2 linked regions of the Constrictibacter sp. MBR-5 genome follow. The protein of the gene in region 1 binds, or shares a complex with, the protein of each later gene. Links are inferred from orthologs where the notes say so. Each region holds a gene or a part of one and is shown on either strand. Other genes may lie near its edges.

Region 1 (5,294 bases):
CGTCCGCGCCGTGGACGATCGACTGCAGCGTCTTCTGGATGCAGTAGGACCGCGGATCGGCGCGGCGGCCCGTCGTGCCCGCCTCGTTCTGTGCCCAGTTGCTGAACTGGCAGGTCGACAGGCAGCCCATGCAGTTGATCTGGTCCTCGAGGATCTCGTTGCGCTTCTCCGGGCCGACGAACACCAGTGTCGAATCCGGCGTCTTCAGCGTCTCGGTGAAGCCTTCCGCGATCCACCGGTGCGCGCGCTCGCAGTCTTCGGCCGTGACGAAGACGGGGCGCCCGCGCGGGCCGAGCGGCAGCGCCGTGTCGTGCTCGCCGATCCGCTCCGGCGAGAACGGAACCTGCCGCTCCGACCGCTGGCGAAGCTCCTCCAGGAACTCGTTGTGCACCGCCGACGAATAGAAGCCGGTGGGGCTGAAGCGGTTGAGGAAGACGTCGCCCTCGTTGAGCGTCAGGAGGCGCCGCTTCCACTCCTCGTGGATCGGGCTCTCCTGGGTCAGCAGCGGTCGCGTGCCAAACTGGAAGGCGATCGGGCCCAGTTCCGGATTGTCGATCCAGTCGGCCCACTCGGACAGCCACCAGACGCCGCCGGCCATGACGATCGGCGTCTCGTTGAGACCCGCCTCGCGCATGACGGCGCGCAGTTCGCGCACTCGCGGATAGGGATCCTCCGGCCGCGCCGGATCCTCGCTGTTCGACAGGCCGTTGTGCCCGCCGGCGAGCCACGGATCCTCGTAGACGACACCGCCCAGCCACTCGGCATGCTTGCTGTAGGCGCGCTTCCACAATGCCCGGAAGGCGCGCGCCGACGACACGATCGGATAGTAGTAGACGCCGTAGCTGGCGGCGATTTCGGCCACCTTGTAGGGCATGCCGGCACCGCAGGTGACGCCGTGCACCAACCCCTGCGCGCCCTGCAGGACGCCGTGCAGGATGCGCTCCGCGCCGCCCATTTCCCACAGCACGTTCATGTGCATGCGGCCCTGGCCGTTGGAGCGCTCCCAGGCGACGCGCGCCTGGTGGATGGCGCCGCGGATCGCGTGCGCGATCAACTCCTCGTGACGCTCGCGGCGGGTCCGCCCGAAATAGAGCTGCGGGATCAGCACGCCGTTGTCGTCGAACGAGTCGGCGTTCACGCCGGAGAAGGTTCCGACGCCGCCGGCTTCGGCCCAGGCCCCGGAGCTCTCGCCGTTCGATACCGAGATTCCCTTGCCGCCCTCGATGAGAGGCAACACGTCCCGGCCCGAGATTCTCAGTGTCTTCAACTGCATTCCAGTCGTCGCTTCCCCGGTCTCTTTGATTCGCCGATGGACGGTCCACCCGCAAACAGTAGGGGGATATAAGTACGCGGGCGGAAAACGACCACCACCCGGGCTTAATCGAGGCCCGCCATCAGGCCGGGGTCGTCCGTGATGATGCTGTCGGCGCCCCAACGCCTCAGCCGCTCCGCGACCGGTCGTTCGTTGACCGTCCAGACCGCGACCGCATAGCCCGCCTCGCGCACCTGGGCGACCTGCTCTTCGGCGAGGTGGCGCCAGCCGAGATGCAGCGAGACGCAGTCCAGGTCCTTCGCCACCGTCCGCCAGTCCGCCGGCAGCCGGCTCGCGATCAGGCCACGCGGCCGGTCCGGTGCTGCCTCGCGCAGCGCCCACACCGTCTCGCGTGAAAAGCTCGAATAGACGAGCGGCCCCGCCCCCGCCGGCCATGCCGAATCGACGGCGCGCACGACCTGCTCGACCAGTGCCGCGGGTTCCTCGTCGTCGGACTTCAGTTCGACGTTCACGCCGATGCCGAGCGCGCGGATCTCGCGGAGCGCCTCCTCCAGGGAGGGGATGTTGGCTGTACCGGCGGCCGGAACGCCGGGTCCCGCCACCGCGATGGCGCTCAGCGTCTCGACGGTCATCGCGCGAACGGCGCCGGGACGTCCGGTCGTCCTGTCCAGCGTGGCGTCGTGGAAAACCACCAGCCCGTCGGCGGCGAGGCGGACGTCGAGTTCAACCCAGGCGGCGCCCGCGGCCGCACCCGCGCGAAATGCGGCGAGCGTGTTCTCGGGGGCCAGCAGCGCCGCGCCCCGATGTCCCACAATCAGCGGAAACGAGATCATTCCACCCCTGGACCGGTTAGAGGTACGGGGCGGCCGGCATCGTGCCGGCCGCCCCGCCGTTCACCTGGGTTCAGCCGGCGGGCTGCGCGTCCTGCAGATCGTCGCCGGTCTTCTGGTCCACCGCCTTCATCGACAGCTTCACCTTGCCGCGATCGTCGACGCCGAGGACCTTCACCTTCACCATGTCGCCGACATTGACGATGTCGCCGACCGCCTTCACCCGCTCGGGTGCCAGCTCGCTGATGTGGACGAGGCCGTCGCGGCTTCCGAGGAAGTTCACGAAGGCGCCGAAGTCCATGATCTTCACGACCTTGCCCGTGTAGATCACGCCGACTTCCGGCTCCGCCACGATCCCGCGGATCCAGTCGATCGCCTTCTTCGAGGCGGACTCCTCGATCGCCGCGATCTTGATCGTGCCGTCGTCCTCGATGTCGATCTTGGCGCCGGTCTGCTCGACGATCTCGCGGATCACCTTGCCGCCCGACCCGATGACCTCACGGATCTTCTCGCGCGGGATCGTGATCGTCGTGATGCGCGGCGCGTTCGAGCTGACCTCGGTCCGGGCGCCCTCCAGCGCCTTCGCCATCTCGCCGAGGATGTGCATGCGCCCACCCTTCGCCTGGTCGAGCGCGACCTTCATGATCTCCTCGGTGATCGAGGTGATCTTGATGTCCATCTGCAGCGCGGTGATGCCGTCGGCCGTACCGGCGACCTTGAAGTCCATGTCGCCGAGATGGTCCTCGTCGCCCAGGATGTCCGACAGGACGGCGAAGCGGTCGCCTTCCTTGATCAGGCCCATCGCGATGCCGGCCACCGGTGCCTTCGTCGGCACGCCGGCATCCATCAGCGCCAGCGACGCGCCGCAGACGCTCGCCATCGACGACGAACCGTTCGACTCGGTGATCTCCGAGACGACGCGGACGGTGTAGGGGAACTTCTCCTTCTCCGGCATCAGCGGATGCACGGCCCGCCATGCGAGCTTGCCGTGGCCGATCTCACGCCGGCCCGGGGAGCCCATGCGGCCGGCCTCGCCGGTAGAATAGGGAGGGAAGTTGTAGTGCAGCAGGAAGTGCTCGCGGTAGCTGCCGGCGAGCGTGTCCATCAGCTGCTCGTCGTCGCCGGTGCCCAGCGTCGCCACGACCAGCGCCTGGGTCTCGCCGCGGGTGAAGAGGGCGCTGCCGTGCGCACGCGGCAGGACGCCGACCTCGGCGACGATCGGCCGGACCGTCTTGGTGTCGCGACCGTCGATGCGCTTGCCGGTGTCGAGGATCTGGCCGCGGACGATGTCGCGCTCCAGGCCCTTGAACAGGCCGGAGACCTGAGCGGCGGCGTTCGGATCGTCGGCGAAGGCGGCGACCGCCTCGTCCTTGGCGGCGGCGAGCGCCGTCTGGCGGTCCTGCTTCACCTGCAGGCTGTAGGCCTTCTGCAGCTTCTTGCCGGCGACGTCGCGCAGGCGCTTCTTCAGTTCGTCGATGCCGACGGCCTCGGTCGGAAGGTCCCACGGGTCCTTCGCGCATTCCTCGGCCATGTCGATGATCATGTTCAGCACCGGCTTGAAGCCGCGGTGGCCGAACATCACGGCTTCGAGCATCTGGTCTTCCGAGAGTTCCTGCGCCTCGGACTCGACCATCAGCACGCCGTCGGCCGTGCCCGCAACCACCAGGTCGAGGGTGGTGCGCGGCATGTCGTCGAGAACCGGGTTGAGCACCAGTTCGCCGTCGATGCGGCCGACGCGGGCGCCGCCGATCGGGCCGAGGAACGGAATGCCGGACAGCGTCAGCGCCGCCGAGGTGCCGACCAGCGCGACGATGTCGGGGTCGTTCTCGAGGTCGTGGCTCAGGACCGTGCAGACGACCTGCGTCTCGTTGCGGAAGCCCTTGGCGAACAGCGGACGGATCGGCCGATCGATCAGGCGCGACGTCAGCGTCTCCTTCTCGGAGGGGCGCGCCTCGCGCTTGAAGAAGCCGCCGGGGATCCTGCCCGCAGCGAAGGTCTTCTCCTGGTAGTTGACCGTGAGCGGGAAGAAATCGATGCCGGGGCGCTGGGTCTTCGCGGCGGTCGCCGTGCAGAGCACGATCGTTTCGCCGTAGGTCGCGAGCACGGCCGCGTCCGCCTGGCGCGCGATGCGCCCCGTTTCGAGAACGAGCTTGCGCCCGCCCCACTCGATTTCCTTGCGTGTGATGTTGAACATCGTAGATCGTGTCCTTTCGGGCGGAACCGGCGGCACTGTCACTTCCATGGCCGCGGTCGGAACGGACGGTTCCGCTTCACCTGTAAGTCGGGCTCCGGATCGCTTCGCGACCCACGGCGGCCCCATTGCCGCCGGTGCGTCGGCCCGACGCACCCTGCTGCCCCGCCCTCACCGGTGCCCTCCTCGGACACGACGGTATGGATCCCGCGGTTCTCGGCCGCGCGCGGCCGAGCCGGGCGGAGCGCCGCCCGCGGGATCCCCTGCCTTCTGCCTACCGCCGCAGGCCCAGTCGCTGGATCAGGTCCTCGTAGCGCTTCTGGTGGGAGCGCCGGACATAGTCCAGCAGGCTGCGCCGCTGGCCGACCATCATCAGCAGGCCACGACGGGAGTGAACGTCCTTCTTGTGCGTCTGAAGGTGCTCGGTCAGGTTGCGGATGCGCTCCGAGAGGATCGCCACCTGTACCTCTGGCGAACCGGTGTCGCCTTCCTTGGCACCGTATTCCTTGATGAGTTCCTGCTTGCGCTCGGCCGTAATCGACATCGGGTGCTCCTTTTCCTAGGGGTTGATGACCCGCACCGGCTGGACCCGGCCGCCCTCGAAGCGGGCGAGCGCGACGGTGATGCCGTCGCTGGTCGCCCGCACCGTGGCGCCGTCGGCGAGATCGCCGATTCGGCCGAGGTCCGTGGTACGGAAAAGCGGCACAGACTGCCCCTGGCGCAGACTGGCCGCTTCGCTTCCGGAGACGGCCAGCGCCGGGATGTCGGCCAGCGCGGTCTCAACCGGAAGAAGGTGCTCGCAATCGGGCGCAATATGCCCGAGTGCCTCGAGGGACGCCAGCGGGATCGCGCCGGCTTCCGTGAAGGGCCCGACGCGCGTACGGCGCAGGGCGGCGATGTGTCCGACGGTGCCGACGGCCTGCGCCAGGTCGCGCGCGAGGCTGCGCATATAGGCGCCCTTGCCGCAGGCGACGTCGAAGTCGGCATGGTCGTCGTCGAC
Region 2 (5,509 bases), on another replicon or contig:
GCGCCAGCGCGTGGTGCCGGCTGGAGGGCAAGCCGGCATAGGACACCCACGCGACCTCGGGATGCGCTTCCAGATAGGCGGCGACCGCGCCCGCATTGCGGACGTGGCGTTCCATGCGCAGCGGCAGCGTCTCGATGCCGGTGATCGTCAGGAAGGCGTTGATCGGCGCCATCGCCGCACCGAGGTCGCGCAGGCCGACGGCGTGGCCGTGCACGGTCATCGCCAGATCGCCGAAGGTCTCGTGGAAGCGCAGGCCGTGATAGGCCGGCTCCGGCTGGCTGAGGCTCGGAAACTTGTCGTTGCGCGACCAGTCGAACCGCCCGCTGTCGACGACCATTCCGCCCATGGCGTTGCCGTGGCCCGACAGGAACTTCGTCGTCGAGTGGACAACGATGTCCGCCCCCCACTCGATCGGCCGGCACAGGAACGGCGAGGCGAGGGTGTTGTCGACCACCAGCGGAATGCCCGCCTCGTGCGCGATGGCGGCGACCTTCTCCAGGTCGACGACCACGCCGCCGGGATTGGCCAGGCTCTCGACGAAGATCATCTTCGTCTCCGGCGTCAGGGCGCGGCGGAAATTCTCCGGATCGTCGGGATCGACCAGCGTGGCCTGCCAGCCGAACTTGGCGAAGGTCCGGGTGAACTGGGTGATCGTCCCGCCATAGACCTTGTTCGACGCCAGGATGTGGTCGCCCGGCTGCAGCAGCGTGAAGCAGGCGAGCATCTGCGCCGCATGCCCCGAGGCCGTCGCGATGGCGCCACGGCCGCCCTCCAGCGTCGCGACCCGCTCCTCCAGCACCGAGACAGTGGGATTGCCGAGCCGCGAGTAGATGTAGCCGTAGGTCTGCAGGTTGAAGAGCGATGCCGCTTGGTCGGCGTCCTCGAAGACGAACGAGGTCGTCTGGTAGATCGGCGTCGAACGTGCGCCGGTCATCGGGTCGGGGGAGGCGCCGGCGTGAATCGCCAGCGTCTCGATACCGTAGCGCGGTCTATCGCCGGTCATCGCTCATGCCTCGGGTCGCTTGGCGGGGCCTGTCCTGGAATCAAGCGCGGCGGCGCTTGCTCGAAATGATGCCGGTGTTGACGCCGCTCCAGCCGAGTTCGCCGCACAGGCGGGAATACTCGATCTTCGGGCAGCGGTTCATGACGACCGTCAGGCCGGCGGCCTCGGCGCGTGCGGCGGCGGCATCGTTGCGCACGCCGATCTGCATCCAGACCGTCTTCGCGCCGCATGCGACGGCCTCGTCCGTGATCGGTCCGGCTGCTTCCGAATTGCGGAAGATGTCGACCATCTCGTAGGGGACGGGCACGTCCCGGAGCGCGGCGTAGGTCGTCTCGCCCAGGATCTCCTGCCCGGTGGCACCCGGGTTGACCGGAATGACCCGGTAGCCCTTCGCCTGCAGGTACTTCATCACGAAATAGCTCGGCCGGTTCCAGTGGGGGCTGGCACCCACCATCGCCACGGTCCGCACCGACTTCAGGATGCCGCGCAGATAGTCGTCGCCATAGGCATCGTGGTTCATGGCTCACTCCCTACGCGATGTCGCCGCGGAACAGGGTCGGCCGTCGCCCGGTGGGGGCGACGGCCGTTGTCCCTTATGCGACGTCCGTCAGTCGGTCGGACGCTGCCACCAGCCGCGGCGACGCCGCTGCGGCGCCTCGGAGGCCTCGGCGACCGCCGGCTCCCTTTCCCGTTCGGCGGCAGCCGGTGCGGGAGAGGCCGGCACAGGGGCGGCCTCGGGCGCGGCGGGTGCCGCCGCCGGCTTGGCGTCCACGGTCTCCGTGGCGACGGTGTCCGCGGCGGCGCGCTTCGGCCGACGCGAGCGCGGTGCCTTCGCCGGCGCGGCTTCCGTCTTTGCCGGCGCAGTCTCCTCGGCTGCCGCCTTGGCCTTCGCCGGGCGGCGGGTCCGCGGCTTCCGCGGCGTCTCCTCGGCTGTCGGTGCGGCCTCGACAGGTGCCGGCGCGGCTTCTGCCGCTGCGGCCTTGGGCTTGCGTGTGCGCCGCGCCTTCGGCTTGGGCGCCGGCTCCTCGGCGACGGGCGCCGCTTCGGCCGGCGGCGTCGCCTCGACCACGGCGATCGGTGCCGCGGGTGCCTCGGCAACCGGTGCCGATGCGACCGGCTCCACGACGGGCTCTTCCGGAGCGGGCTCGGCGGCCACCGGTTCCGGTGCTACCGGTTCGGGTGCCGCATGCTCGGGCGCAGCCGGCTCCGGCTCGCCAGCGGGGGCCTCGGCCTCCTCGGCTGCAGCCTCGCCGACGCCGTCGCCCATGGTCGCCTCGGTCGTGCCGATTTCGCCCTCGGGGCGGCGTCCACCGCGCCGGCGTCCGCCGCGGCGTCCGCGGCGGCGCCGCTTCGCCGCGCCCGCGCTGTCAGCGTCTTCCTCGGCTTCCGCCCGGGCCGGCCGCTCGGCCGGTTCTTCCGGGGCGGAGGCCGCGACGGGCGTCGGCGCCGCGATCGCGGCGATCTCTTCCGCCTCCGCCAGATCCTCGTCGTCGCCGACCGTCTCGTAGGTGGCCTCGATGACCGGCTCGATCACGCGCGTCTGCTCGATGCGGAAGGCCGGGCCGACCAGCCCGTCGTCGCACTCGATCATGATCCGCAGTGCGTTGGCACGCTCGAGATCGTGCAGCGCATGGCGCTTATGGTTGAGGATGTAGAGGGCGACCGGCGTCGGCACGTAGACCGCGACCTCGGCATTGCGCCGCTTCAGCGCATCCTCCTCGATCGAGCGAAACACGTAGAGCGCGGTCGACTCGACCGACCGCACCGAGCCGTGGCCGGCGCAGGTCGGGCAGACGACCATGCTGGTCTCGAACAGGCTTGGCCGCAGGCGCTGGCGGGAGAGCTCCACCAGGCCGAGCTGGCTGATGCGGCCCATCTGGATGCGCGCGCGGTCGTTCTTGAGCGCCTCCTTCAGGCGACGCTCGACCGCCGAATTGTTGCGGCGGTCCTCCATGTCGATGAAGTCGATGACGACGATGCCGGCGAGATCGCGCAGGCGGAGCTGGCGGGCGATCTCGTCCGCTGCCTCCAGGTTCGTCTTGACCGCCGTCTCCTCGATGTGACGCTCGCGCGTCGCGCGGCCGGAGTTCACGTCGATCGCGACCAGGGCCTCGGTCGCGTTGAGCACGATGTACCCGCCGGAGCGCAGCCGCACCGTATGCGAGTGCAGCGCGTCGAGCTGACTCTCGACCCCGAAGCGCGGGAAGATGTGCGCCGACGGGTCCTTGTAGGCCGTCACGCGGTCCACGTGCGTCGGCATCAGCGCGTTCATGAACTCGCGCGCGGCCCGGTACGCCGTGTCGCCCTCGACCAGGATCTCGTCGATGTCCTGGCTGTAGGTGTCGCGGATGGCGCGCTTGATGAGGCTCGCTTCCTCGTAGATCAGCGCCGGTGCGCGCGAACTCAGCGTCTTCTCGCGGATCTCGTCCCAGACGCGCAGCAGGAAGTCGTAGTCGCGCCGGATCTCGGGCTTCGTCCGCTCCATGCCGGCGGTGCGCAGGATCACGCCCATGCCCTCCGGCACGTCGAGCGAGTCGATGACTTCCTTCAGGCGGCGGCGGTCGGCGACGTTGGTGATCTTGCGGGAAATGCCCCCGCCGCGCACGGCGTTCGGCATCAGCACGCAATAGCGGCCGGCCAGCGAGATGTAGCTGGTCAGCGCTGCGCCCTTGTTGCCGCGTTCCTCCTTGGTGACCTGCACCAGGATGATCTGGCGGCGCTTGATCACTTCCTGGATCTTGTAGTGCCGGCGCATCCGGGGCCGGGCGCGCGGGGCGTCCTCGACTTCATCCTCGGCGCCGCCGACGGTCTCGATCGGCTCGGCGTCCTCGCCGTCCTCGTCCGCTTCGGCATGCACGGCGTCGTCGCCGGCTTCGGCCGCGATCTCTTCGACGTCCGCGTCTTCGTCCTGATCGGCGTCGTCGATCAGCGCCTCGCGGTCGGCGATCGGAATCCGATAATAGTCGGGGTGGATGTCGTTGAACGGCAGGAAGCCGTGGCGGTTGCCGCCATACTCGACGAAGGCCGCCTGGAGCGACGGCTCGACGCGGGTGATCTTGCCGAGATAGATGTTGCCCTTGAGGGTCTTTCGCGCCGACGACTCGTAGTCGAAATCGTCTACGCGTTCACCATCGAGCACGACGACGCGGGTTTCTTCCGGCTGCGTCGCGTCGATCAGCATACGCTTTGTCATACGTTTCTTTCTCCGGGGCCGGTCCGGGAGGGCGACAGAGCGCCAAGGACATGGCCGGCGTGAGATCGCGGCTGCGAGTCGTGCCGCGTCCGGCGCCTGCGGCACAAGGCCGTGGCGGCGTCGGACGACTGCTCTGACTCGAATTCATGCGCGCGCTACACCCGGGACCGGCAGATGGGGGTGACCTCGACGGGAGCGGCCCGCCTGGATTTCGGCGCCAGGGGCGCGCAGCAGCTCTCCATCCGAATCGAGGGGCTGCCGTGCTGCCGCTTCCGCGCTGCCGCTCCGGCTTTGGCTGCGATTCGAACACCTGTGCGACTCGCGACGCGTAACATAGCCACATGCGGCACGTGTCACAACCGCGAACACGGATCTGGCCCAAAAACTGCCAGAATGCACATTCGTCATTGAATCCCGAGCCTTACGCGAGCACTATTCGCGCGCTACGTTAAAAGCGGTCGTGCCATGAGGCGTTTTTCACGGCTCCTGGGTTGTCTGGTTCTGCTCGCCGGCTTGCTGGGAGCGGGGGCGGCGCAGGCTGTCCCCGAGGTTACGGCGGTGCGCGTCGGCGATCAGGCGTCGAGCACGCGCGTCGTCCTCGACCTGTCCGAGCCCGTCACCTATCGCCTGTTCACGCTGGCGAACCCGCACCGCGTCGTCCTCGACCTGCCGGAACTGGCCTGGAGTGTGGCGGAGGCGGAGGTCGGCCTCGGCGTCGTCACGGGCCTCCGGCACGGCCTTTTTCGGCCAGGCACGTCCCGGGTGGTGTTCGATCTGGGCCAGCCGGTCAGGGTGCAGGATGCCTTCATGCTGCCGCCCAACGCCGAGCACGGCCACCGGCTCGTCGTCGACATCGAGCCGCTCGCCGGCGGATCCGAAAGCCGGGTCGCCACGGCCGCACCGGTGCAGACCGCCTCGATCGCACCGGTCATGCCGGTCGTCCGCCGGCCGGCGATGCGCGTCGTGGCGATCGATGCGGGCCACGGCGGCGTGGATCCGGGCGCCATCGGCGTGCGCGGGACCTTCGAGAAGAACGTCACGCTCGCCGCGGCGCGCGAACTGCGGCGCCAGTTGGAGGCGACCGGCCGCTACAAGGTCGTCATGACGCGTTCGGACGACACCTTTCTGAGGTTGCGTGAGCGGGTCGCGACCGCTCGCCACGGCGGCGCGGAGCTCTTCATTTCGCTCCACGCGGATTCGCATCCCAGCGCGGCGACCCGCGGCCTCTCCGTCTACACGCTCTCGGCGACCGCCTCGGACAAGGAGGCGGCGGCTTTGGCGCAGCGCGAGAACAAGGCCGATCTCATTGCGGG

Evidence for each region.
Region 2: the proteins of pnp (region 1) and ABIE65_RS24430 are in contact, whole or in part, in a cryo-EM structure (PDB 9QH0), measured with the Escherichia coli proteins. The link is inferred for Constrictibacter sp. MBR-5 from one-to-one orthologs.

Annotation. Positions count from the first base shown.
Region 1 is NZ_JBEPTK010000011.1:169,054-174,347, forward strand. Bases 1,762-4,733 are described here. They hold pnp (polyribonucleotide nucleotidyltransferase), read right to left. Parts: upstream 4,346-4,733; coding sequence 2,177-4,345; downstream 1,762-2,176. Other genes in these bases: ABIE65_RS20400 (glycerophosphodiester phosphodiesterase family protein), read right to left, coding at 1,762-2,106; rpsO (30S ribosomal protein S15), read right to left, coding at 4,569-4,733. Also shown: ABIE65_RS20395 (NAD(P)H-dependent flavin oxidoreductase), read right to left, coding at 1-1,273; more of ABIE65_RS20400, read right to left, coding at 1,378-1,761; more of rpsO, read right to left, coding at 4,734-4,838; tRNA pseudouridine(55) synthase TruB, read right to left, coding at 4,854-5,294. UniProt on the Escherichia coli protein: Involved in mRNA degradation. Catalyzes the phosphorolysis of single-stranded polyribonucleotides processively in the 3'- to 5'-direction. Also involved, along with RNase II, in tRNA processing.
Region 2 is NZ_JBEPTK010000019.1:18,124-23,632, forward strand. Bases 1,404-4,590 are described here. They hold ABIE65_RS24430 (Rne/Rng family ribonuclease), read right to left. Parts: upstream 4,197-4,590; coding sequence 1,611-4,196; downstream 1,404-1,610. Other genes in these bases: ABIE65_RS24425 (CoA-binding protein), read right to left, coding at 1,404-1,523. Also shown: ABIE65_RS24420 (O-acetylhomoserine aminocarboxypropyltransferase), read right to left, coding at 1-1,003; more of ABIE65_RS24425, read right to left, coding at 1,044-1,403; ABIE65_RS24435 (N-acetylmuramoyl-L-alanine amidase), read left to right, coding at 4,662-5,509. UniProt on the Escherichia coli protein: Endoribonuclease that plays a central role in RNA processing and decay. Required for the maturation of 5S and 16S rRNAs and the majority of tRNAs. Also involved in the degradation of most mRNAs.